DNA from 3 places in the Sphingomonas sp. NFX23 genome. Region 3 is predicted to be linked to each of the others. Evidence: riboswitches for the same ligand, from Rfam matches in the RefSeq annotation. Region 3 holds a riboswitch; each other region holds the start of a gene.
The links. Region 3 has a riboswitch for cobalamin ahead of J4O76_RS11950 (DUF1636 domain-containing protein). Riboswitches for the same ligand answer to the same signal wherever they lie in the genome.

Region 1 (8,029 bases), 140 kb from region 3:
CTCCCCCGCGAGGGGGAGGTGGCTGGCACTTGCCAGACGGAGGGGGAGGACACGGAACAAACGTGATCGTCGTCCTCCCCCTCCGTCGCTTCGCGCCACCTCCCCCTGGCGGGGGAGGATCGAGAGCGCGTCGAGCTTGGGGAACAGAGGAGCTAGCTTATCCGTGCACGACTTCGATCTCGTCGAAGCGTTTCCAGCGGTAGATTGCGAAGCTCAGCACCCAGCAGAGCACGAACAGGCCGATGATCGCAAAGCCGAGGCCATTGAAGTTCTCGCCGAGTGCCGTTGCAACGTCCCATATGCCGCCGGTGAAGCCGAGCTTCGATCCGAGCAGCGCGAGCGTCTCGATCCCGCCGATTGCGATCGCGACGATCGCGGAGATCAAGGTGATGGTTATGTTGTAGTAGAGCTTACGGATCGGCTTCACGAACGCCCATTCATAGGCACCAAGCATAACGACGCCGTCCGCGGTGTCGACCAGCGCCATGCCGGTCGCGAACAGCACGGGGAGGACTAGGACGACACCGATCGAGAGACCGTCGGCGGCCTGGCTCGCTGAGAGGCCAAGGATCGCGACCTCCGTCGCCGTGTCGAAACCGAGTCCGAACAGGAAGCCGAGCGGCGCCATGTGCCAGCTCCGCGTGACCAGCCGGAACATCGGGCGGAACAGACGTGCGAGCAGGCCGCGGTTGCCGAGGAGGAGGTCGAGGTCCTCCTCGACATAGGTGCCGCCGCCGCGGACATGGCCGAAGGTGCGCCAGACCGAGCGGAGGATGATCAGGTTCATCGCGGCGATCGTGAACAGGAACACAGCGGAGATGACGGTCGCGACCACCCCGCCTACCTGCTTGAATGCCTCGAACTGCGACAGCGCATTGGCGGTCAGTGCGATCGCGACCGCCGCGATGAGCACGATCCCCGAATGGCCGATCGCGAACCAGAAGCCGACCGCGATCGGGCGCTGGCCGTCCTGCATCAGCTTGCGCGTCACATTGTCGATCGCCGCAATGTGGTCTGCGTCGACCGCGTGGCGCAGGCCGAGGCCCCAGGCGAGCAGCGCCGTGCCCAGCATCAGCGGTTGCGCGTGGAACAGCGAGAACGCCCAGCACCACGCGGCGATGTTGGCCGCGACCAGGCCTGCGAACATCCAACCGATGCGCTTTCGGGTCGAAACCCGCGTCGGTCGTTCCATCGTCAAAGTCGTCATGCACAAACCCCGCAGCGTCCGACGAGGACCGGGGCCTGCCGAAAACGGCCGGGCCATGCGACGACCGGACGCCATGAGCGGCCGACGCACGACACCGATGCGGCCCCCGCCACATGGTCGTCGCTCAGCCAGTGTCACGCAGGCGGCGTTCACCGTGCCTCGGCCACCCCCTGGACCGGGACAAGAGCGACCAGACGCCGGCAGGTCTCCTGGCTCGCGGGTCGCTGCTCGATGCACGCCTTCCCAGGTTTTCACCCAGTGGCTGCCCTCGCGAAAAGGGCTCGTGCGTCTCGCTCGCCGCTTACAGTTGCAGGGACAGCCGCGGCATGGGACGGCGAACCGTCCGCACCGCATTCCCAATCAAGCCCTTCCGGGCACCGACGCGATCACGGGAAACGGCTGGAAGCCGCGTCCCGCGTGTTCGGTACCCTGCTTCGGGTCGCGTGCCAACGGTCGCGCTACTTCGCGACACCAAGCTGTTGCAGCATGAACGCCTGCCATTCCGAATTTTGCCGATAGCGTTCGAACCGCCCGGACTTGCCGCCATGCCCTGCCTCCATGTTGACGCGGAACAGCAGCGGGTTCTTGTCGGTCTTCAGTTCGCGGAGCTTAGCGACCCATTTGGTCGGCTCGTAATATTGCACCTGGCTGTCCCACAGTCCGGTGCCGACATAGAGCGCCGGATACGCCTTCGCCTTGACGTTGTCGTACGGCGAATAGCTCAGCATATAGTCGTACGACGCCTTCTGCGCGGGGTTGCCCCATTCGTCATACTCGAACGTCGTCAGCGGGATCGACGCGTCGAGCATCGTCGTCACCACGTCGACGAACGGCACCTGCGCGATGATCAGCTTATAGTCGGCTGGCGCCATGTTCGCGACACCGCCCATCAGCAGCCCGCCCGCGCTGCCGCCCATCGCCGCGACGCGGTCCTTGGCGGCGTATTTCTGTGCGACGAGATAGCGGGTGACGTCGATGAAGTCGGTGAAGCTGTTCTTCTTGTTGAGCAGATGCCCGTCGTCATACCAGCCGCGCCCCATCTCCTGCCCGCCGCGGATATGCGCGATCGCGTAGATCACGCCGCGATCGAGCAGGCCGATGCGACCGGGGTCGACTGCCGGGTCGCTGGATATCCCATAGCTGCCATAGGCGTATTGGAAGAGCGGCGCGGTGCCGTCTCGCTTGGTTCCCTTGGCGTATACCAGCGACACGGGGATCCGCGTGCCGTCACGCGCCGGCGCCCAGACGCGTTCGGTGACGTATTTCGCAGGGTCGTAGCCTGGCACCGGTGCGACCTTCAGCACGCGACGCTCGCCGGTTTTCGCGTTGACCTCGTAGGTCGTGGTCGGCGTCACGAGCGAACCATAGGTGTAGCGGACCCACGGCGTCGCGGTCTCCTCGTTGACGTCGAACGACATGCGATAGGCGGGCTCGTCGGCGGTCACGGGCGTCGACTTGCCCGCGTCGTTCAGCACGCGGATCATGCGATTGCCGCCTTCGCGCTGGTCGATCGCGACGAAGCCGTCGAACGGTTTGAAGCCTTCGATGAAGACGGTGTCGCTGGCTGGCGTCAGGTCGCGCCACGCCGCCGTGCCTTTGGCCAGATCGGCGTCGGCGACGGTCACCAGCTTGTAGTTCTTCGCTGCCTTGTTGGTGCGGATGATCCAGCGGTTGCCAATGTGATCCGCGCTGTAGCGGAACTCGCGCGCACGCGGTGCGACGATCGTGAAGCTGGTCGGGGCGGCGGCGGGGGCGCAGCGCTGCTCGTCGCTGACCGTGCTGCTCACGCCGATGCAGACGAACTTGTCGTCGGCGGTGCGCGCGACGCCCATCGAATAGGTGTCGTCCTTCTCCTCGTACAGCAACCGGTCGCTGGCGACGGGCGTGCCGAGGACATGCGCCTTCACGCGGTAGCCGCGTAGCGTGACCGGGTCTTTCTCGACGTACAGCACGGTCTTGTTGTCGTCCGCCCAGACCACGTTCGGCTCGATGTTCGAGAGCGTGTCGGCGATCGTCGCGCCGGTCGCTAGGTCCTTTACCTTGAGGACATACTGGCGACGGCCGACGGTGTCTTCGGCCCAGGCGACGCGGCGGTTGTCGGGGCTCACTGCCCAGTCGCTCAGCGCGAAGAAGCTGTGGCCCTTCGCCATCGCCGGCTCGTCGAACAGCGTTTCGGCGGGCGCGGTACGGCTGCCCTTGCGGCGTTCGAGGATCGGGTAATCCGCGCCGGTCTGGAACCGCGAGCCGTAATAATAGCCGTTCTTCGGATACGGCACCGAGCTGTCGTCCTGCTTGATGTGCGAGACGGTCTCTTCGTACAGCTTGGCCTGGAGCGGCTTCAGCGACGCGAGTTGCGCGTCGGCATAGGCGTTCTCGGCGGCGAGATAGGCGAGCATCTCGGGATTCTTCCGCGTGTCGTCGCGCAGCCAGAAGTAATCGTCCTCGCGCGCACCGTTGGGCGACGTCACCTGGAACGGCTTCTTCGCGACGCGCGGCGGCTGGACCTGCGCAACCGCCGCGGTCGAGACCAGCGCGACGCCGGCGAGCATCATGTACCGCGCCGTCACTGTGCTGCTCCGGTCGCGACTGCGGGCTTCCGGTATCGATCGAACCAGGCGATGATCGCCGACGCTTTCGCCGCGGATTGCGACGGGCGAGCGGCGAGGCCACCGTGGCTCGCGCCCGGCACCTTCACGAGCGCGGTCGGCACGCCGCGGATCTGAAGCGCCGCGTAATATTGCTCGGATTCGCTGACCGGCGTCCGGTAATCGTCGCCGCCGACCACGACCAGCGTCGGCGTCTTGACGTTGCCGACCAGGCTGAGCGGCGAGCGGTTCCAATAGCTCATCGGATCTTCCCACGGCAGCTTGGTGAACCAGTAGCGCGAGGTGAACAGCGTGTTGTCCATCGTCAGCGCCTCGCTGATCCAGTTGATTACCGGCTTCTGCGTCGCAGCGGCCTTGAACCGGTCAGTCTTGCCGACGATCCACGCGGTCAGCAGCCCGCCGCCCGATCCGCCGGTCACGAACAGATTGTCCGGGTCGGCGGTGCCGTCCTTGATCGCCGCGTCGACCGAGGCGATCAGGTCGTCGTAATCGGCGGCGGGGTAGGTCTTGTCGATCAGGTTGGCGAATTCGGCCCCATAGGAGGTCGAGCCGCGCGGGTTGGTCCAGAGCACGGCGTACCCGGCGGCGGCGTACAGCTGCATGTCGGTGGCGAAACCGGGGCCGTACGCGGCGTTCGGACCGCCGTGGATTTCGAGGATCAGCGGTACGCGTTGACCGGCGACACGGCTCGGCGGGGTCGCGAGCCATGCGTCGATCGGGCGACCATCGGGCGCGGTCACCGCGATCTTCCGGACCTGTGCGAGCGCCTTCGATCCGGTCAGCACCGCGTTGAGCGTCGTTAGGCGGCGCGGCTTCCCGCCCGCCAGCACCCAGACGTCGGCAGGCGTGCTCGCATCGCCGCCGGTATAGGCGATCGTGCCGCCCATCGAGACCGAGAACTCGCCGCCGGTATACGGCCGGTCGAGCCCGCCGCCCGCGACGTTGTCGATCAGCGGCGTGACGCGGCCATCGATCCCGACGCGCGCGACGCGGCGCTGGCCGTGATCGTCGTAGCTCGCGTACAGGCTGCGACCGTCGGCGGACCACACCGCGTCCTCGATCGCCCGGTCGAGCGTGGCGGTGAGCGAGCGCGGCGAGGCGGCGTCGCGGTCGCCGACATAGAGCTGCGTGTTCTCGTAGCTGCGGCGCTTGTCGTCGAAACCGAGCCACGCGATCTTGCTGCCGTCTGGCGATACGCGCGGCTGCGCATCGGGGCCGTCGCGCGTGGTCAACATCCGCATCGTGCCGCTCATCGCATCGACCGCGATCACGTCGGAGTTCATCACCTGGCGGTTGGCGGCGGGGCCACGGATCGCGGCGAAGACGATTCTGCGGCCGTCGGGCGTCCATGACAGCGGGCCGCCATCGTCGAACTTGCCGTATGTGAGCTGCCGAGCCGCTCCGCCGTCGGCACCGACCACGAAGAGATGGTCGTAGCCCGGCTTCACATAGCCCGGCCCGTCGTTGCGGTAGTTGACCCGGTCGATGATCGTCAGCGGCTCGGCCCATTTCGCGCCCTCGGGCTTGGGCGGCTGCGTGCCGAGCTTGGTCCCCTCGCCTGCTACCGTCGCGATGTAGGCGAGCCTGGTCCCGTCCGGCGACCAGGCGAGCGCCTGCGGGTCGCCGGGGAAGCTCGTGACCCGTGCACTCTGCGTGCCGCCGATCCAGCGGACGAACAGCTGCGATCCCTCGCCGTCGCGCGCGGCATAGGCGATGCGCATACCATCGGGCGACCAGCGCGGGCTGCTGCCGTCGGTCGCGAACGGTGTCTGGCGACCGCTCGCGACGTCGATCAGCCAGAGCGAGGACTGCATCTTGTCGGTCATCACGTCGCCGGTGCGGCGGACATAGACGATCGTCTTGCCGTCCGGGCTGATCTGCGGGTCGGCCGCGATCGTCAGGCCGAACAGGTCGCTGCCGGTGAAGCTGCGCGTCGGGCCGTCGGGTATTGGTGCGGCCGGTTGTTGCTGGGCAAAGGCCGGCGTCGCCGCGAGCAGGAGGAGAGCAAGGGTCAAGCGCAACGAACGGCTCCTTCGAATGAACCGCGCGAGGATGACACACTATTGCGGGGTGGCAAGCGGTACGAACGTCACCGGCAAACCATCCTTCGGGCGCGGGATCGGGAAGACCTGCCACGCGTCGCCGCTGTCCGCTGCCGCCTCGATCCGGTAGCGCGTGAGCAGGTGCGCGATCAGCAGTCGCATCTGCATCGTCGCGAAGTGCAAGCCGATGCACATGTGTGCGCCGCCGCCGAACGGGACCCAGGCGAACCGGTGGCGGCCCTTCGACGCTTCGGGCGTGAAGCGGAGCGGGTCGAACTTGTCGGGATCGGGCCAGTGCTCCGCCATCCGGTGCGTATAGGTGATGGCAGTGTTGACGCTCGTGCCCGCCGGGATATCGAACCCGCCGAAGCTGAAATCCTTGAGCGCACGCCGCGGGATCGACGGGACCGGCGGCATCATCCGCAGCGATTCCTTGAACGCGTATTCGGTGAGGATCAGGCGATCGAGTTGCTCGGTCAGCGGCACATCCGGGTCGAGCGCGACGACCTCTTCGCGTAGCCGCTCCTGCCAATCCGGGTTGCGCGCGAGCAGCATCACCAGGCTGGTCGCGGAGGACGTGATCGTGTCGTGCGCCGCCATCATCAGGAAGTTCATGTGGTCGGCGATCGCCAGCGCGGTCAGCGGCGCGCCGTCGTCATCGGTCGCGCGGCAGAACTGCGAGAAGAAATCCTGGCCGTTTCCGGTCCGGCGCGCGGGAATCTCGCGCTCGAAAAAGTCGACCAGATACGCGCGCGCCTTCACGCCCTTGCGCATCTGCGTACCGGGCCAGGGTTTGCGGATCGGCGAGACGCTCGCCTGCACCTCGTCGACGAACGCCTGGTTGATCCGGTCCGCCTCCGCGCCGAGCGGCACGCCGAGGAAGCTGGTCGCGGCGAGATCGAGCGTGAGCTTCTTCACCACGTCGTAGAAGCGCAAGGTCTGTCCGGCCCAGCCGCCGATCGCGGCCTCGATCCCGGCATCTAGCTCAGTCGCATAATGCCGCATCGGCTCGGGCTTGAACGCAACCGACAACGCCTTCCGGTCGGCGCGATGCTTGTCGAAATCCATCAGCATCAGGCCGCGCGGGAACAGCATGTTGAGGAGCGGGCCCCAGCCCTGTTCGGACGAGAAGATCTTGTCGCGATCGAACAGCACCAGTTCGTTCGCGTCGGGTCCGAGCAAGTTCACGCCGGTGCCGCCGAGTGCGCGATTGCGATAGATCGGGCCGTATCGTGCGGCCATACCCTCGCTAAACGCGATCGGATCGGCCAGCAATTTGAAGGTGTTGCCGACAAACGGCAGGCCATTGCTGCCCGGAATATGATCGAGCGCACCCTTTGGCTGGCGCGGAAGCCAATGCGGGCTGGCGTTCTGCAACATGGCGTGGCTCATCGTCGGATCCTCAGCGACATGCCGGCTTGGCAAGCCTCGAATACCGGCATAACTAATGTTCTGCAACCGGGGCGCGGACCTCGGGGCTTTGACAGGAGAGATGCATGGACCTCGCAAACACTGCTGCCGTCGTGACCGGAGGCGCGTCGGGCCTGGGCGCCGCCACGGCGCGTGCACTGGCCGCCAAGGGGGTGAAGGTGGCGATCTTCGACCTCCAGGCGGACAAGGGCGAAGCGCTCGCGGACGAGATCGGCGGGGTGTTCTGCAAGGTCGATGTCACGTCTGACGACAGTGTCGATGCGGGGTTCGCGGCGGCGCGCGCGGCGCATGGCCAGGAACGGATCCTGGTCAATTGTGCAGGCACCGGCAACGCGGCGAAGACGGCGGGGCGGTCGAAGCAGGATGGCTCGATCAAGCATTTTCCGCTCGATGCGTTCGATCGGATCATCCAGATCAACCTCGTCGGCACGTTCCGTTGTCTCGCGAAGTCGGCGGCGGGGATGCTGACGCTGGAGCCGGGCGAGGACGGCGAGCGTGGGGCGATCGTCAACACCGCGAGTGCTGCGGCGGAGGACGGCCAGATGGGGCAAGCCGCGTATTCGGCGTCGAAGGCCGGCGTGGTCGGCATGACCCTGCCGATCGCGCGCGACCTGATGAGCGAGGGGATCCGGGTGAACACGATCCTGCCGGGGATCTTCGACACGCCGTTGCTGGCGGCCGCGCCGCAGCAGGTGCGCGATGCGCTGGCGGCTTCTGTGCCGTTTCCGAAGAGGCTCGGCCGG
Region 2 (8,029 bases), 210 kb from region 3:
TCGTCACCGAACGCGGCGGCAACAGCGCCCCCTTCGACCGTGCCAGCGTGCCCGTCGTCGACCGCAGCGCGACATCGCCCGGCATCGCGACGACCGACACGCCGCGGTGGCCGACCGCCGCCCGGATCGCGGTCTCCAGCGTCCGCGGCATCTGGTCGGCATCGGAGATCGTCTCGCAATAGACGCTGCATTCGCGGAACAGCGCCTCCGGCCGCGTCTCCTGAAAATAGTTCGAGCCCACTTCCCCGCTCGGCACCTGTGCCGCGATTGCCAGCACGGGCACGCGTGTCCGGTTGCAGTCGTAGAGCCCGTTGATCAGGTGCATGTTGCCGGGGCCGCAAGACCCGGCACACACCGCCAGCTTGCCCGTCAACTGCGCCTCCGCACCCGCCGCAAACGCCGCAGCCTCCTCGTTGCGAACGTGGATCCACTCGATCTTGCCCTGCCGTCGCAAACTGTCGGTCAGGCCGTTTAGGCTGTCGCCAACGACACCGTAGATCCGCTCGACGCCCGCCAGGTGCAGCGTCTCGGCAAACAGGTCGGCGATGATGGTCTTGGACATGAAGCAACTCCGGCAGTGATGGCGACCCAACTCGGCTAGCGAGACGGCAGAGGACAAACGCGTTCTGGTACGATTGGGATGCACGGAATGCAGGTGCACCGTCCCGGCAGCCAGCGTCCGACGCGTTCTGCTCCAAGTATGATAAATCCCGGTAGCGCGCCGCGCCATGCAAACCTAAAGACGAGGGCTTTGGCGCTGGGCAACCCGACCGGTCGACGATTGTTCGGCGGGGACGCTCACGCGGTGGCGGTATAAAGGGGGGATGGCGTGGACGACGCGATGATCGGTCGACGTGCGGCGTTGCTGGGGGGCGTTGCCCTGGCCGCTGGCTGCACGAACAACGGTCGGCTGGCTGGATTGCCCGCAACGCCGGCGTTCGTCACGGTCGACGGAACCCATTTCCGGCGGGGCGGCAAGCCCTACCGCTATGCCGGGGCCAACATCTGGTACGGCGCATGGCTCGGCGCGGAGACCGCGTACGGCAACCGCGCGCGTCTCGGCCGCGAACTCGACCGCCTGAAGGCGCTCGGCGTGCGCAACCTCCGCATCCTCGGGTCGGCGGAACTCTCGCCGTTGAAGAACTCGATCACGCCCGGTTTCCGCGACCAGACCGCGACCTATAACGAAGACCTGCTCAAGGGCCTCGACTGGATGCTCGCCGAGATGGCGAAGCGCGACATGACCGGCGTGATCTACCTGACCAACTTCTGGGAATGGTCGGGCGGAATGATGACGTATCTGTCGTGGGTCAACGGCGGCAAGTTCATCAACATGAACGACCCCGCGCACCCTTGGCCCGCGTTCGCCGACTGGAACGCCGCGTTCTATGCCAACGGCCGGGCGCAGGCGATGTACCGCGACTATATCCGCGCGGTCGTCTCGCGTACGAACACCGCGACGGGCGTCGCCTACGCCGCGGATCCGACGATCATGGCGTGGCAGTTGGCGAACGAGCCGCGTCCGGCCGGCGGACCTGCGGTCGCCATACCCAACCTGCCCGCCTTCTACCGCTGGATCGACGAGACCGCGCGGTACATCAAGACGCTCGACCCCAACCACCTCGTCTCGACCGGTTCGGAGGGCTGAAGGGTTCGATCGAGCGCGAGGACGTCGTACTCGCCGCGCACCGTTCGCCGTCGATCGATTACCTCACGACGCATATCTGGCCCAACAACTGGACCTGGATGGACGCAAATGATCTCGCCGGCACTTACGACGCGGGCGCGGCCAAGGTCGCCAACTACATCGACGCGCATATCCGACTGGCCACGACGCTCGGCAAGCCGCTGGTGATCGAGGAGTTCGGCTATCCGCGCGACGGGAAGACCGCCTATGATCCGGCCATCATGACGGTCTATAAGGATCGCTTCTACCGTCAGATTTATGCGGCGATCGAAACCAATGCCAGGTCCGGCGGACCGCTCGCGGGCTCGAACTTCTGGGCGTGGAACGGCGAGGCTCGCACGCCGCATGCCGACCACCGGTTCCAGCGCGGCGACCTCGGCTATATGGGTGACCCGCCACACGAGCCGCAGGGCTGGTACGGCGTGTTCGACAGCGACGCCTCGACGCAAGACGTGATCCGGGCGCATGCCTCAGCAATGGCGGCGTTCTGATGCCGGCGTTGTCGTATCGAACTGGAACACACGGTATGCGTACGGTTCTGGGCCTGCTCGGTGCAGCGTTGTTGTCGACGTCGGCGGTCGCGACGCCGATCACCGTCATCGCGGTATCGAGCAAGCCCGGTGCCGCGCTTCCGATGCATATCGGCGGCCGGGTCGAGCGGACGTCGGACGGCTATCGACGCCAATGGCCGGGCACCTATTTCGAGACGAATTTTCGGGGCGCAGGCATCCTGCTGAAGATCGGCGAAGGGGATGTCATCCTGCGTATCACGGTGGACGCATCCTCCCCGACGACGCTCTTCAAGCCCAAGCCAGGGCTCTACCGCGTCGCCGGTCTAGCAAACGGCCGCCATACGATCCGCGTCGACGTCGCCAGCGAGAGCCAGGCCGCGCCGACCGTCTTCGGCGGATTTTACGCGGCGGCCAGAACGCGCGCGTTGCCCATCCCCGCCCGTGCTCGCCAGATCGAATTCATCGGCGACTCCCACACCGTCGGCTACGGCAACGTCTCGACCAAGCGCGACTGCACCGAAGCGGAGGTGTGGGCGACGACCGATACCGCGCAAGCCATGCCGGCGCTGGCGGCGAAGCGATACGGCGCGGACTATCAGGTCAATGCTATCTCGGGTCGGGGGATCGTCCGCAATTACAATGGCATGGCGGCCGACACGCTTCCCGTTGCCTATCCCTTCACGCTCTTCGACAAGGCGACGCGCTCCGTCGATCCGGCGTGGCACCCGCGTCTGTTCGTGATCGCGCTCGGCACCAACGACTTCACCACGCCGCTCCATCCCGGGGAGCCGTGGAAGACGCGCGAGGCGCTCCATGCCGATTACGAGCAGCGTTATGTCGACTTCGTCAAACGCCTCCGGGCCCGCGATCCGGACGCGCATGTCGTCCTGTGGGCGACCGACATGGCCGGGGGCGAGATCGCGGCGGAAGTCGGCAAGGTTGCCGCGCGTTTGAAGGCGGAAGGCCAGCGCAATATCGCGTTCGTGCCCGTCACCGGGCTCGCGTTCACGGGATGCCATTCGCATCCGTCGACCGCCGACGATGCGCAGATCACGACCGCCCTGTCGGGCTATATCGACGCGCATCCCGAGATGTGGGCGCACCGATAGCCAGCATACCGCGACGCGGTCGTGACGAGCCTTGATTATATATCCTCGGCCGCAATCCTCTCGACCGATCCTACGTTACCGGTATCGGCACCCGCCCGGTGCAGCACCCGCACCACCGCTTCTGGGCCGCCGCGGCGGACAAGCGCTACCCCGCGTCCCCCACCGGTCCGATGAAGGGGTGCGCATCGCAAACCTGCTGGACCGCCGCCTTCCTGGACGCGACGCGGGGGCGATAGGTCGACCAAGCGCTGAGATCGTTACGCGATCGTCGATTGCCCGCGTCGGAACGTCACGCTACACCTTGCCCGTCGGCCCGTTCTCGGATGGGTCGACATGATCGCACCGGTGCTCCGCGAGGAGCTTAATAGGGAACGCGGTGAGGGTGGCTTCGACCACCTGATGCCGAGGCTGTCCCTGCAACTGTAAGCGGCGAGCGTGATGCACGTGCGTGGTCGGGCGAAGTCCCCGGTCACCAGCCACTGGACCGATCGGTCTGGGAAGGTTGTGCATCGGGCGTTGACCCGTGAGCCAGGAGACCTGCCGGCGTGTGGTCGCTCTTGCCTGGTCCAGGGGATGGCCGAGGCACGGTACTCCGTCTGAGCGACGATGTGTGCGGTGGGGACCGCATGGGCAGGCGTGCCGGTCGCGATGGCGTCCGTCGGGTATGGCTGCTCCCGTTCGCTTGGACGTGCTCGGGCAATCCGCTCGTGGCGCGCTCGCCGGCGCACGTTCGAGCCTCGTGCTCGGTGACAGGCCCCTGCCGGTTCGTCCGACGCCTCGGGGGCTTTTATATGTCGTTTCCATCACCGTATGCCGCGTTTGCCGCGTCGTTGCTCGTCACCTTCCTACCATCCCTGGCCAGCGCGCAGACCAGTGAGGATCGTTCGGCGAGTAGCGCCGACGATATCCTCGTAACCGGCCGCCATCAGGCCGACCTGACGGTTCCGAACTCGACCGGCAGCCGCCTGAACCTGTCGCCGCTCGAAACGCCGGCGACGCTGTCGACGATCGACGGCAATACGATCCGGGCGCGCGGCGACGTGTCCGTGAACGACGCGACCAGCCGCGCGCCCGGCATCACCAGCGTCGCCAACCTCGGCAATGGTGGCACCGCGCTCGCCGCGCGCGGGTTCAGCGGTCAAGGTTCGGTGCTGCAACTGATCGATGGTATCCGCCTCTTTCCAGCAGCCGGCACGATCACCTTTCCGAGCGACCCGTGGATGGTCGAGCGGATCGACGTGCTCAGCGGTCCGGCTTCCGTCCTGTACGGGCAAGGCGCGCTAGGCGGCGCGGTCAACGTGCTGATGCGCAAGCCGAATACGCGGCACACCGATGTGGACGGCGAGATCGGCTATGGATCGCAGGACAGTTTCCACGTCGCAGCCGGTGCCGGTGGACCGCTCGACGAGCATCTCTCCTACCGCGTCGACGGCAGCTACAGGCGGTCCGACGGGTATGTCGATCGCGGGCAATCACGAAGCTACGCGCTGTCGGGGACGTTGCGCTGGGCACCGACCGATCGGTTCGTCGTCACGGTGCGCGACGATTATGGCAACCAGAATCCGATGCGCTATTTCGGTACGCCGCTGATCGACGGACGGCTCGACCACGACAATCGCGACCGCAACTACAACACGCGCGACGGCCATGTCCGCTACCGCGACAACCGGACAAGCCTCCAGGTCGATTGGCAGCCGAGCGAGACGCTCACCGTCAGCAATCAGGCGTACCGGCTCACCTCCAAGCGCGAGTGGCTCAACCTCGAAAGCTATTGCTGGGTGGCGGCGGACGGCTTCTGTCCCAATGGCGCGAATGACGTGCGCGCCACGCCCGGGCGCATCTATCGCACCGACATGACCGGGATCGTCCACGATCAGACGCAATGGGGCGACCAGGGTAGCGTGACGCTCAAGACGCGGATCGCGGACGGCGTGACCAATGACGTCGTCGCGGGCTTCGACGTGAACCTCGTCAAGCTCACCTATTCGCACAATTTCGGCGCCGACCCGCAGGTCTCGGTCGTCGATCCGTTCGTGTTCGATCCTGGCGTGATCGTCGACACGCAGGGGATCGCACCGCGGTATCGCACGCGGACGAACGAATATGCGATCTTCGCGGAGGACCGGCTGAAGCTTGGCGAGCATGTCTCGATCGTCGGCGGCATCCGCTATGAGCGCGATCGGATACGGCGCTGGACGATCGACTCGACTGCCGCCGTCCCGACCGCAAGCTTCGCGCTCGACAAGCGGCTCGGCAACACGACATGGCGGGTTGGGACGGTCTATCAGCCAGTCCCGACGGTCTCGTTCTACGCGCAATATGCCACCGGCGTCGATCCGCTGGGGACGCTGACGACCTATACCACCGGGCAGGTCCATTTCAGCAACGCGACGGGCGACCAGGTCGAGGCGGGCGCCAAGGCCGTGTTCCTGGATGGCCGCGGCACCGCGACGATCGCCGCCTATCGCATCGTCAAGAAAGGACTGTTGTCGCAACTGACCCCGACGAGCCCGATCGAGCAGGTCGGGCAGCGATCCGCGAAGGGTATCGAGGCTGCGGTGTCGCTGGACTTGCCGGCAGGGTTCGGGATCGACGCCAATGGCAGCGTCTTGGAGGCGCGGTTCGACGACTTCGTCTCGGGCGAAAGGAGTTTTGCCGGCAACACGCCACCCGACGTCCCCGAGACGACGGCGAACCTGTGGCTTAGCTGGACCGCGACACCGGCGGTCCAGGCGCGTGCCGGACTGCGCTATGTCGGGCGAAGATTCTCCGACAACGCCAATGTTTTCCGCATTCCGGGTTATGCGACGGTCGACGCGACGCTGTCCTACGCGGTGACGCCGCGGGTCGCGATCGACGTGCATGTCTATAATCTGTTCGACAAGGATTATGCGATCAACAGCTACGGCGCGCAGCAATGGGTGCTGGGGCGGCCGCGCGCCTTGGACGTGTCGCTTCGTGCCGGTTTCTAACGCCGGCAGGCACGCGCGCCGGTGGCTGTATCTCGTGCACCGATGGGTCGGCATCGCCAGTTGCCTGTTCTTCGCGATGTGGTTCGGGTCGGGCCTGGTGATGCTGTACGTGCCGTACCCTTCACTCTCGCCAACCGAAGCGCTGGCGAGAGCCGAGGCGATCGACTGGTCCGCCGTGAGCGTGCCGCCACCGCTCGATGCGGGGCGATTGCCGCAAGACCTGTTGCTCGAGATGCGCGACGGCGTACCGGTCTGGCGGAGTCAAGGCTGGGACGACGAGCGGCATACCGTTTCCGCAAGCAAGGGCCGGCATCTGGCTCCGGTGGACGCGGCTTATGCCGTTCGCGTCGCAAGCCGTTTCGGGCGAGCACGCGTCCTGAATGTCGAGCGGATCATGCGGGATCAGTGGACGGTGTCGGGTGGTTTCGACCGACATCGCCCGCTGTGGAAAGCGACATTGGAGGACGAGGGCGGCACCAATCTCTACGTGTCGGCTTCGACCGGCGAGATCGTCCAGTCGACCGACCGGACCGAGCGGTTCTGGAACTGGCTGGGATCGGTGCCGCACTGGCTGTATCCGACCGTCCTGCGCCAGGACAACGCCGCCTGGCGACAGGTCGTCATGTGGGTTTCGGGGCCGTGTATCGCCGCGGCACTCGCCGGCATCTGGATCGGTATCCTCCGCGCACGCATCGGCCCCCGCCGGTTCAAGGGCGGGCGGATGACGCCGTATCGCGGGTGGATGCTCTGGCATCATGTCGCGGGGCTGGTCGGCGGCGGTTTCCTGATCGCGTGGATCTTCAGCGGATGGTTGTCGGTCGGTCCCTGGCACCTGTTCCGAAGTGCGGAACCGGATGCGCGGGCGGTGCGCGCCTATGCCGCTGCTGGCGTGATGCCGGCCGTACCCCTCGACCGGTTGCGCCATGTCGGCGCGGGAGCCGTCCGTCTAGAGATTACCAACTATGCGGCGACACCCCTCGTGGTGCTCGAGTATCCGGATGGCCGACGTCAGATTCTCGACGCCGCGACGCTCGTGCCGTCCCAGCCAAAGCCAAATGCGATCGTTGCCGCCGCACGGGTGCTTGTCGCCGGCACGCCGCCGGTCGCGATCGACCGGCTGACCGAGCCCGACGCATATTGGTACGACCCCGGTGGTCTCCCTCGCCTGCCGATGCTCCGTTTGCGCTTCGACGATCCGGCCGCGACGTGGCTGTATATCGACCCCGCGACCGGCGACGTGCTGGCCAGGATCGATCGGCGCAGGCGGACATACCGCTGGGCGTTCGACCTGCTGCACAAATGGGATCTGACCATACTGACGCGGTACCGGCCGGCGTGGGACCTGCTGATCTGGCTGTTCTCGCTGGTTGGCTTGGTGACGTCGGTCAGCGGCATCTGGCTCGGCTGGAAGCGGTTGAGACGCGGCTGATCCAGGCTTTAACGGGACGTTTCGTCCACGTGACAGCGCCACTGCGAGCGCGTAGTCGTGCGCCGTGGCAGCACTCCGTCGCCTTCTCCTGGACCATCGCCAGCTGGCGGCGTGGGTGCTTGCGTGCGCGCTGGCGATGAAGATCCTGGTGCCAGCCGGGTTCATGCCGGTCGTCTCCGGGGGGCGCGTGACGATCGAGATCTGCGGCGGCACCGTGCCTGTGCAGACGGTGATGGCACCCATGATGGCGATGGCGATGCCGGGCATGGCGCATCATTCGGGCAAGTCCGATCATCAGGAGCGGGAGATGCCCTGCGCCT
Region 3 (8,029 bases):
ATGATCGTCGGTCGGGACGTCGCGACACTCGACGAAGCCGGCGTCGCGCGCGCCGCGATCGAGAGCCTCGCGGAAAGCGTCTGCGACGGCGTCGTTGCGCCGCTGTTCTGGCTGCTGGTCGCCGGCCTGCCCGGCCTCTGGGCGTACAAGGCCATCAACACCGCAGACAGCCTGATCGGGCACCGCGAGGACCGGTGGCGTGCATTCGGCTGGGCGGCGGCCAGGACCGACGACCTCGCCAACCTCATCCCCGCCCGGCTCAGCGGCGTTTTGCTTTGCGTTGCCGGCTGGGGCGGTTGGCGGACGATGGCACGCGATGCCGGCAACCATGCCTCACCCAACGCAGGGTGGCCCGAGGCGGCGATGGCCGGCGCGCTCGGCCTTCGTCTCGCCGGACCGATCGCCTATGACGGCATCGTCACTGCCAAGCCGTATATCGGCGACGGAAGCACCCACGTATCCGCCACTGACCTCCGCGCGGCGCTCGGCATCTATCGCCGGGCCTGCATCCTTCTCCTCGTCATCGCCGGAGTACTCGCATGGCGGCTCTGATGCTCCAGGGGACCGGCTCCGACGTCGGCAAGTCGGTGCTCGTCGCCGGACTGTGCCGCGCGTTTGCGAACCGTGGCCTGTCGGTCCGCCCGTTCAAGCCGCAGAACATGTCGAACAACGCCGCGGTTACTGCCGACGGCGGGGAGATCGGCCGCGCGCAGGCCACGCAGGCGATCGCGTGTCGGGTCGAACCAAGCGTCGACATGAACCCGGTACTGCTCAAGCCACAGGGCGATCGCACGTCGCAACTGATCGTCCGCGGGCAGGTCCGCGGAACGCTCGCCGCCGCGCGGTGGCGGGAAGGGCGCGAAGGGCTGCTCGTCGACGTGCTCGACAGTTTCGAGCGGCTGTCGGCCAGCTGCGATCTCGTCGTCGTCGAGGGTGCGGGGAGCCCAGCTGAGGTCAACCTGCGCGTAAGCGACATCGCCAACATGGGCTTCGCCCGCGCCGCCAACGTCCCCGTGATCCTGGTCGGCGATATCGATCGCGGCGGGGTGATTGCCTCGATCGTCGGCACGCGCGCGGTGATCGACCCTGCCGACGCGGCGATGATCCACGGCTTCCTCGTCAACAAGTTCCGCGGCGACCCCGCACTGTTCGACGACGGCTATCGGGCGATCGAGGCACGCAGCGGATGGCGCGGCTACGGCGTGGTACCCTGGCTAACTGACGCCGCGCGCCTGCCCAGTGAAGACGCCGTGATCCTCGAACGCCGCTCCGCGTCGGTCGACCGTCGCGTAACGATCGCCTGCCCGATCACGCCGCGGATCGCCAATTTCGACGACCTCGATCCGCTGCGCCTAGAACCCGGCGTCGCGCTCGTGATGGTCCCACCAGGCACGCCGATCCCTGCGGCGGACATGATCGTCCTTGCCGGATCGAAGGCGACGATCCCCGACCTCGCCTTCCTTCGTGCACAAGGCTGGGACATCGATATCCTCGCGCATCACCGACGGGGCAGGCCGGTACTCGGGCTGTGCGGGGGGTACCAGATGCTCGGTCGGAGCATCGCCGATCCGCACGGTATCGAAGGCGCGGCAACCTCGATAGCCGGGCTCGGGTTGCTCGATATCGACACCATCCTGACGCCGACCAAAACGCTCGAGCGGATCGAAGGGACCGCAAACGGTGCACGGTTCGAAGGCTATGAGATGCACATGGGCGTGACGACTGGCACCGATCTGTGCCGTCCCGTCGGCCACCGCATCGACGGCAGCGCGGAGGGTGCGACGAGCGCGGACGGGTTGGTCCACGGCAGCTACGTCCACGGCCTGTTCGGGCTTGCCGAGCAACGCGCGGCGTGGCTGGCGCGGCTCGGCGTCGACGCGGTCGGACCGGACCATGCTGCCTCGATCGATGCGGCGCTCGACGCGATCGCCGCGACGCTCGAACGTCACCTCGATCTCGATGCGATGCTCGCCCTAGCCCAGCGCGCCGGCTGACGCACCGACGATGGCGAAAGCGAGCAGGACGCCCGTCTCGACAAGCTCGATCCCCGCCCCGTGCGCGTCTCCGGTCACGCCCCCTAATGTACGCCGCAACCACGCAGCGACGGCCAGTATCAGGAGCGGAACCGCCAACAGCGCGGGAACCGCGACGGCAGCCAGCGCCAGCAGGAGCCCCCAGCCGACAAGGTCGCGCGATCGGACTGCGCCGGCGACCGCAGCGCCCAATCCGCCTACCCGCATCGGCGGCAACAGCACTGCCCAGGCCAGCGGCCCCATCCTCGACGCAAACGGCACCAAGATGATGAGCCACCACGCCGTCAGCCCGACCGCGTGCAGCAGCACGAGCTTGGCGGTCATCTGAGCGACGATCGCGACGACGCCGAAGCTGCCGATATGCGGATCGGCCATCACCGCGAGCAACCGCGTCCGATCGCCATGCGCCGCGCCCAGCCCGTCGGCGAGATCGGCCAGCCCGTCGAGGTGCAATGCGCCCGTGACGGCGATCCACGTCAGCAACGCGGCGCACGCCCCGGTCCAGGGGTCGATCGATGCACCTGCCCGTCCCGCCGAGGCGACGAGCACGCCGATCGCCAGTCCGACGAGCGGATAGTATCGGATCGCCGCGGCAAAGTCGGGAGCCCCGGCCTCGACGCGCGGCATCGGCAGGCGCGTCAGGAAACCGAACGCGACGACCAGCCGCTTCACGTCGCCAGCCCGACGATCTGCACCGTCCGATCCGGCTCCGGCCAGATCCGCAACGACACAAGCGCGGCATAAGGCAGGTCGAACGCCCATGTCCGGCGACGATCGAACCCACACAGGTCCGCGAGCGCCGCCCGGATAGCGCCACCGTGCGTGACGACCAACGTCGGCACCGACGGAAGTACCGCCAAGGCATTGCCGACCCGGTCCAGCAACGACGACCATCGCTCACCGTCCGGCGGCGGAGCAGCGTCCGGATCGTCGTGGAACCGAGCGAAGGCCGCCGGATCGATATCGGCTGGACGCATTCCGTCCCACGCTCCGAAGTCGAGTTCGCGCCACCGTCGATCGACCTCGCCGACGATGCCCCGCACGCTGCCGATCGCCGTCGCGCAATCGCGAGTACGCTTCAGGTCTGACGACACGATCGCGGCAACCTTCAGCCCTGCGGCTCGCCGGACGCACGCCGCAACGCCGGCCTCCGTCACCGGATCGTCCGTTCGCCCCAGCAACAGGCCTTTGCGGACGGGCGCGCCATGCCGCATCAGGTACAGCATGTGCGAACCGGTCACGCGACGGAGACCCCTGCCTCGGCAAACGTCGCCATCTCGTCATGCGTCGCCAGCGCCGCGCGGACGAGCAACGTCGCCACCGCCGCGCCGCTCCCCTCGCCTAACCGCATGCCCAGCGACAACAGGGGATCGAGGTCCAATGCCCGCAACAATCGCGCATGACCCGGCTCGGCCGACACGTGGCCGGCAAGACAATGCGCGAGAATATCCGGGCACGCAGCGGCGATCGGCGAGACCGCGGCACAGCATATGAAGCCATCGAGCATGACGGGTACGCCTGCGAGACGCGCAGCTATGACCGCGCCTGCGATCGCCGCAAGTTCACGACCGCCAAGCCGGCGTAGCGTCTCGAACGGCGTGCTCAGTGCGTCCCGGTGCAGCGCCAGCCCGGCCTCCACGGTCGCGATCTTGCGGGCCATGCCGTCGTCGTCGACTCCGGTACCGGGCCCGACCCAGTCGCGTGCCGATCCATCGAAGCTGGCGAGGCACAGCGCGGCGGCGGAGGTCGAGTTGCCGATCCCCATCTCGCCGAGCACGATCAGATCGGGTGCGTCCGCAACGACGGCGGCGCCCGCGTTGATCGCCGCGAGGCATTCCTCCTCCGACATCGACGGGGCGACGGTGAAATCGATGGTCGGCCGGTCGAGATCGAGCGGGACGACTCTGAGATCGAGCCCCGCCGCGCGCGACAGCGCGTTGATTGCCGCGCCGCCATGTTCGAAATTGGCCACCATCTGCGCCGTGACGGAGGCCGGAAACGCACTGACGCCGCGATCGACGATGCCGTGATTACCCGCGAAGATCACCACCCGGCCGCGATCGAGCCGCGGGCGTTCATGGCCCTGCCAACCGGCCATGAAGACGGCAATCTCTTCCAACCGCCCGAGCGAGCCCGGCGGCTTGGTCAGTTGCCCCTGCCGCGCCACTGCCGCCGATCGAGCGGCTTCGTCCGGCTGCGGCAACGCGCTCAAGGATGATAGAAATGCCCCGGCTGTCGGAAAAAAAGTCATTCCACGACGAACCCGGCAGGCGGCGTGCGGGTGATGAAATGGCCCTTCACGCCCTGCGGCCATTGTTTGAACGGCACCTGTCCGAACGCACTCTCGCCGTAGAGCCGTGCGTAATCCAGGATCGCACGGGCAGCGTCTTCGGTCGGCTCGAAACGGCCTAGCACATAGCCGACCTTGGCGGGTGCGCGCAGATGGATGGTGCAGAAATCCTGGCACGCGAACAGGCACGGCATTTCCTGCACGGCTACGTCGGCATAGGCGGGATCGCTCGCCTGCACTGCCTTCAGCGCACTGACCAGCCGCGCGCCGCCACGCTGGCCCTGCTCGTCGTCGCGCGCGTCGGCGGAATGGCGGCACGTGTTGCACGCGACCACCGCGACGCCGTCCTCGACCGGCTTCAGCATGTCCGTTCCCGGACGATCTTGGAATGATGTGTACTTGGCATAGGAACCCCTTCGGACAGTCGGTCCCGCACCGCGCAAAGGGCGAGAAGCGGACGCCTCCTGCCTTCGCGCGACGCGAAGCGATGTCGTCGCTCGGGGTGTTACCCGTCCGTTCGGCGCACCCTGGCCGGACGAAAGACGACCGCGACGGGCAGGTCTCCTGGCTCGCGGGTCAACGCCGTCCGCGCCGCCTTCTCGGGAACATCCCAATGGCATGAGGCACAATGGCTCGCCGCGTACAGTTGCAGGGGCAGCCGGGTGTTTCCCGTTCCCATTTTCATCCCCCTCGGCGTGAGCATCGGGGGAACCTGTCGCGGGCGAAGCGATAGGCGGGAGGAAGACCCGGCGCAAGACACGGCTACGTCGGTCAGAAGTCCGCCAGCCGTCCCCACGCCCTCCCGTCATCCTGACGAAAGTCAGGATCCAGGGTAACGGGCGGCAGCCTTCGTGGCTCTGGGGCCTGACTTTCGTCAGGATGACGGACGGTCCTCGTAACGGACCGTAGAGTAGGAAGCCGCCTAGAACTCCACGCCCGCCTGCGCCTTCACGCCCGACCGAAACGGATGCTTCACCTGCGTCATCTCGGTCACGAGGTCCGCCACCTCGATCAACGCATCAGGCGCGTTCCGCCCGGTCACCACGACATGCGTCATCTCCGGCTTCGCCGCCAGCACCGCCAGCACCTCGTCGACCGGCAGATACTCGTAGCGCAACACGATGTTCAGTTCGTCCGCCACCACCATTGCATAGGACGGATCGGCGATCATCCGCTTCACCTCGTCCCACGCCTCACGCGCCACCGCGATGTCGCGGGCGCGGTCCTGCGTGTCCCAAGTGAAGCCCTCCCCCATCGGCTTGAACTCGCACAGCGCGGGGAACGCATCGAAGATCGTCTTCTCGCCGGTCGCCATCGCGCCCTTGACGAACTGCACCATGCCGACCTTCCGCCCATGCCCGATCATCCGCACCGCCATGCCGAACGCGGCGGTCGACTTGCCCTTGCCCTTGCCGGTGTGGACGATGATCAGCCCCTTCTCGATCGTCTTGCTCGCGACGATCCGGTCCTGGACCTCCTTGCGCTTGGCGCTCTTGGCATTCTGTTCGTCGTCGGTCCGCATGATCAAGTCCTCTCGTCCTCCCGATGGCGGATCGCGCCGCGCGGCGCTAGAGCGACCGACATGCTCCGCATCACCGACCTCAAGCTGCCGCTCAACCACGCCGACGAAGCGCTCCCCGCCGCGATCCGCGACCGCCTGCGCGTTACCCCGCGCGACCTGATCCGCTACACCATCGCCAGACGCGCGCACGATGCCCGCGACAAGATGGACATCCAGCTCGTCTATTCGGTCGATGTCACGCTGAAGAACGAGGACACCGTCCTCACCCGCTTCCGCAAGGATCGTCACGTCCAGCGCACGCCGGATACCGGCTACCGCTTCGTCACCAAGGGCGGCGCGAGCTACACCGGCCCCCGCCCGGTGGTGGTCGGCGCGGGCCCATGCGGGCTGTTCGCCGGCCTGATCCTCGCGCAGATGGGGTTCCGCCCGATCATCCTCGACCGCGGCAAGGTCGTCCGCGAACGCACCAAGGATACCTGGGGTCTCTGGCGCAAAAGCGTCCTCAACCCCGAATCGAACGTCCAGTTCGGCGAGGGCGGCGCCGGCACCTTCTCCGACGGCAAGCTCTGGAGCCAGATCAAGGACCCGCGCCACTTGGGCCGCAAGGTCCTGACCGAGTTCGTGAAAGCCGGTGCGCCACCCGAAATCCTCACCGAAGCGCATCCGCATATCGGCACCTTCCGTCTCGTCACGATGGTCGAGAGCATGCGCGAGACGATCGAGGCGCTCGGCGGCGAATACCGCTTCTCGACGCGCGTCGACGGTCTCGACATCGTCGAGGAGGCCGGCACTCGCCAGCTTCGCGGTCTTCATCTCAGCACCGGCGACTATCTCGAAGCCAACCACGTCGTCTTCGCGGTCGGCCACAGCGCGCGCGACACGTTCGAGATGCTGCATGCCAAGGGCGTCTACGTCGAGGCCAAGCCGTTCTCGATCGGCGTCCGCATCGAACACCCGCAATCTTGGATCGACGAAGCGCGGTTCGGGCCGTGCGCGGGTCACCCTGACCTCGGCGCGGCGGCGTACAGCCTGTCGCACCACTGCAAGAACGGGCGCACGGTCTACAGCTTCTGCATGTGCCCAGGCGGCACCGTCGTCGCCGCGACCTCAGAGGAGGGCCGCGTCGCGACCAACGGCATGAGCCAATATTCGCGTAACGAACGCAACGCGAACTCGGGGATCGTCATCGGCATCGACCCCGAGCGCGACTATCCCGGCCACCCGCTCGCCGGGATCGAGCTGCAACGCCATTGGGAATCGCGCGCCTATGTCGCCGGCGGCTCGAACTACAAGGCGCCCGCGCAACGTATCGGCGACCTGCTCGCGGGGCGCGCGTCGACCGCGCTAGGCTCAGTGATCCCGTCGTACAAGCCGGGCGTCCATATGACTGACTTGTCGGAGTGCCTGCCCGAGTTCGCGATCTCTGCGCTGCGCGAGGCTTTGCCTGCATTCGGACGCGAGATCCCCGGCTACGACCATCCCGACGCGGTGCTCACAGGGGTCGAGACGCGCACCTCGTCGCCGGTCAGGATCACGCGCGGCGATGATTTCGTGAGCCTCAACACGGCGGGGCTTTTCCCGGCCGGCGAAGGCGCAGGCTATGCGGGGGGTATTCTTTCCGCCGCGGTCGACGGCATCAAGGTCGCGGAAGCGGTTGCGTTGAGCCTCACTGCCTAAGCCGTTTCGTTCCCCCTCGAAGGCGGGGGGCCAGGAGCCACGAATACCTGCATTCGTTACCCTGAGCTCGCGCCTTCGCGGTAGAACAGAGGGTTGTGGCAACTGACTTATGACCCTGCCAAGACAAAACACCACCCCGGCGAAGGCCGGGGCCCAATTGGGGGATGCCGCTAACTGAGGCCGAGCATCGTTACTCCGACCTTTCCAATTGGACCCCGGCCTTCGCCGGGGCGGTGCACGTCGACGGCGACCGAGTTTGCGACAGAAGCCTGCAATGGGACCAACGCTTCCTCGGACTAGAGTAAGAGTCGCACAGTCCACGTGCTAAGCAAGGTCCAGATCGCCCTCCAGCCCCTCACTTCCGCGGCTGCGGCCTCGTCTCGATCAGCCACGCCCGCGGCAGCCCCGTCGGCTTCACCACCCCATCCAAACGCCGAGCACTCACCAGCGCGACACGCTTCAGGATCATCTGGTCCTTGAATGCATCCATCCCGCCGCCGGTCGGCT

Region 1: linked by a shared signal. The riboswitch ahead of J4O76_RS12560 (HoxN/HupN/NixA family nickel/cobalt transporter) and the one ahead of J4O76_RS11950 (DUF1636 domain-containing protein) in region 3 are both predicted to bind cobalamin.
Region 2: linked by a shared signal. The riboswitch ahead of J4O76_RS12870 (TonB-dependent receptor) and the one ahead of J4O76_RS11950 (DUF1636 domain-containing protein) in region 3 are both predicted to bind cobalamin.

Annotation. Positions count from the first base shown of each region.
Region 1 covers NZ_JAGEKH010000004.1:351,386-359,414, forward strand. Annotated here, with positions in the region: gene J4O76_RS12560 (HoxN/HupN/NixA family nickel/cobalt transporter) at 158-1,207, opposite strand; cobalamin riboswitch at 1,390-1,604, opposite strand; gene J4O76_RS12565 (S9 family peptidase) at 1,666-3,774, opposite strand; gene J4O76_RS12570 (prolyl oligopeptidase family serine peptidase) at 3,771-5,834, opposite strand; gene J4O76_RS12575 (cytochrome P450) at 5,874-7,247, opposite strand; gene J4O76_RS12580 (SDR family NAD(P)-dependent oxidoreductase) at 7,352-8,029, shown strand, end outside.
Region 2 covers NZ_JAGEKH010000004.1:421,156-429,184, forward strand. Annotated here, with positions in the region: gene poxB (ubiquinone-dependent pyruvate dehydrogenase) at 1-562, opposite strand, end outside; gene J4O76_RS12850 (glycoside hydrolase 5 family protein) at 830-1,648, shown strand; gene J4O76_RS12855 (hypothetical protein) at 1,747-2,178, shown strand; gene J4O76_RS12860 (GDSL-type esterase/lipase family protein) at 2,214-3,308, shown strand; gene J4O76_RS12865 (hypothetical protein) at 3,407-3,544, shown strand; cobalamin riboswitch at 3,637-3,867, shown strand; gene J4O76_RS12870 (TonB-dependent receptor) at 4,100-6,280, shown strand; gene J4O76_RS12875 (PepSY domain-containing protein) at 6,315-7,709, shown strand; gene J4O76_RS12880 (DUF2946 family protein) at 7,774-8,029, shown strand, end outside.
Region 3 covers NZ_JAGEKH010000004.1:215,742-223,770, reverse strand. Annotated here, with positions in the region: gene cbiB (adenosylcobinamide-phosphate synthase CbiB) at 1-552, shown strand, start outside; gene J4O76_RS11970 (cobyric acid synthase) at 540-1,994, shown strand; gene cobS (adenosylcobinamide-GDP ribazoletransferase) at 1,974-2,705, opposite strand; gene J4O76_RS11960 (histidine phosphatase family protein) at 2,702-3,259, opposite strand; gene cobT (nicotinate-nucleotide--dimethylbenzimidazole phosphoribosyltransferase) at 3,271-4,284, opposite strand; gene J4O76_RS11950 (DUF1636 domain-containing protein) at 4,281-4,688, opposite strand; cobalamin riboswitch at 4,861-5,054, opposite strand; gene cobO (cob(I)yrinic acid a,c-diamide adenosyltransferase) at 5,246-5,845, opposite strand; gene J4O76_RS11940 (NAD(P)/FAD-dependent oxidoreductase) at 5,906-7,522, shown strand; gene J4O76_RS11935 (peptidylprolyl isomerase) at 7,878-8,029, opposite strand, start outside.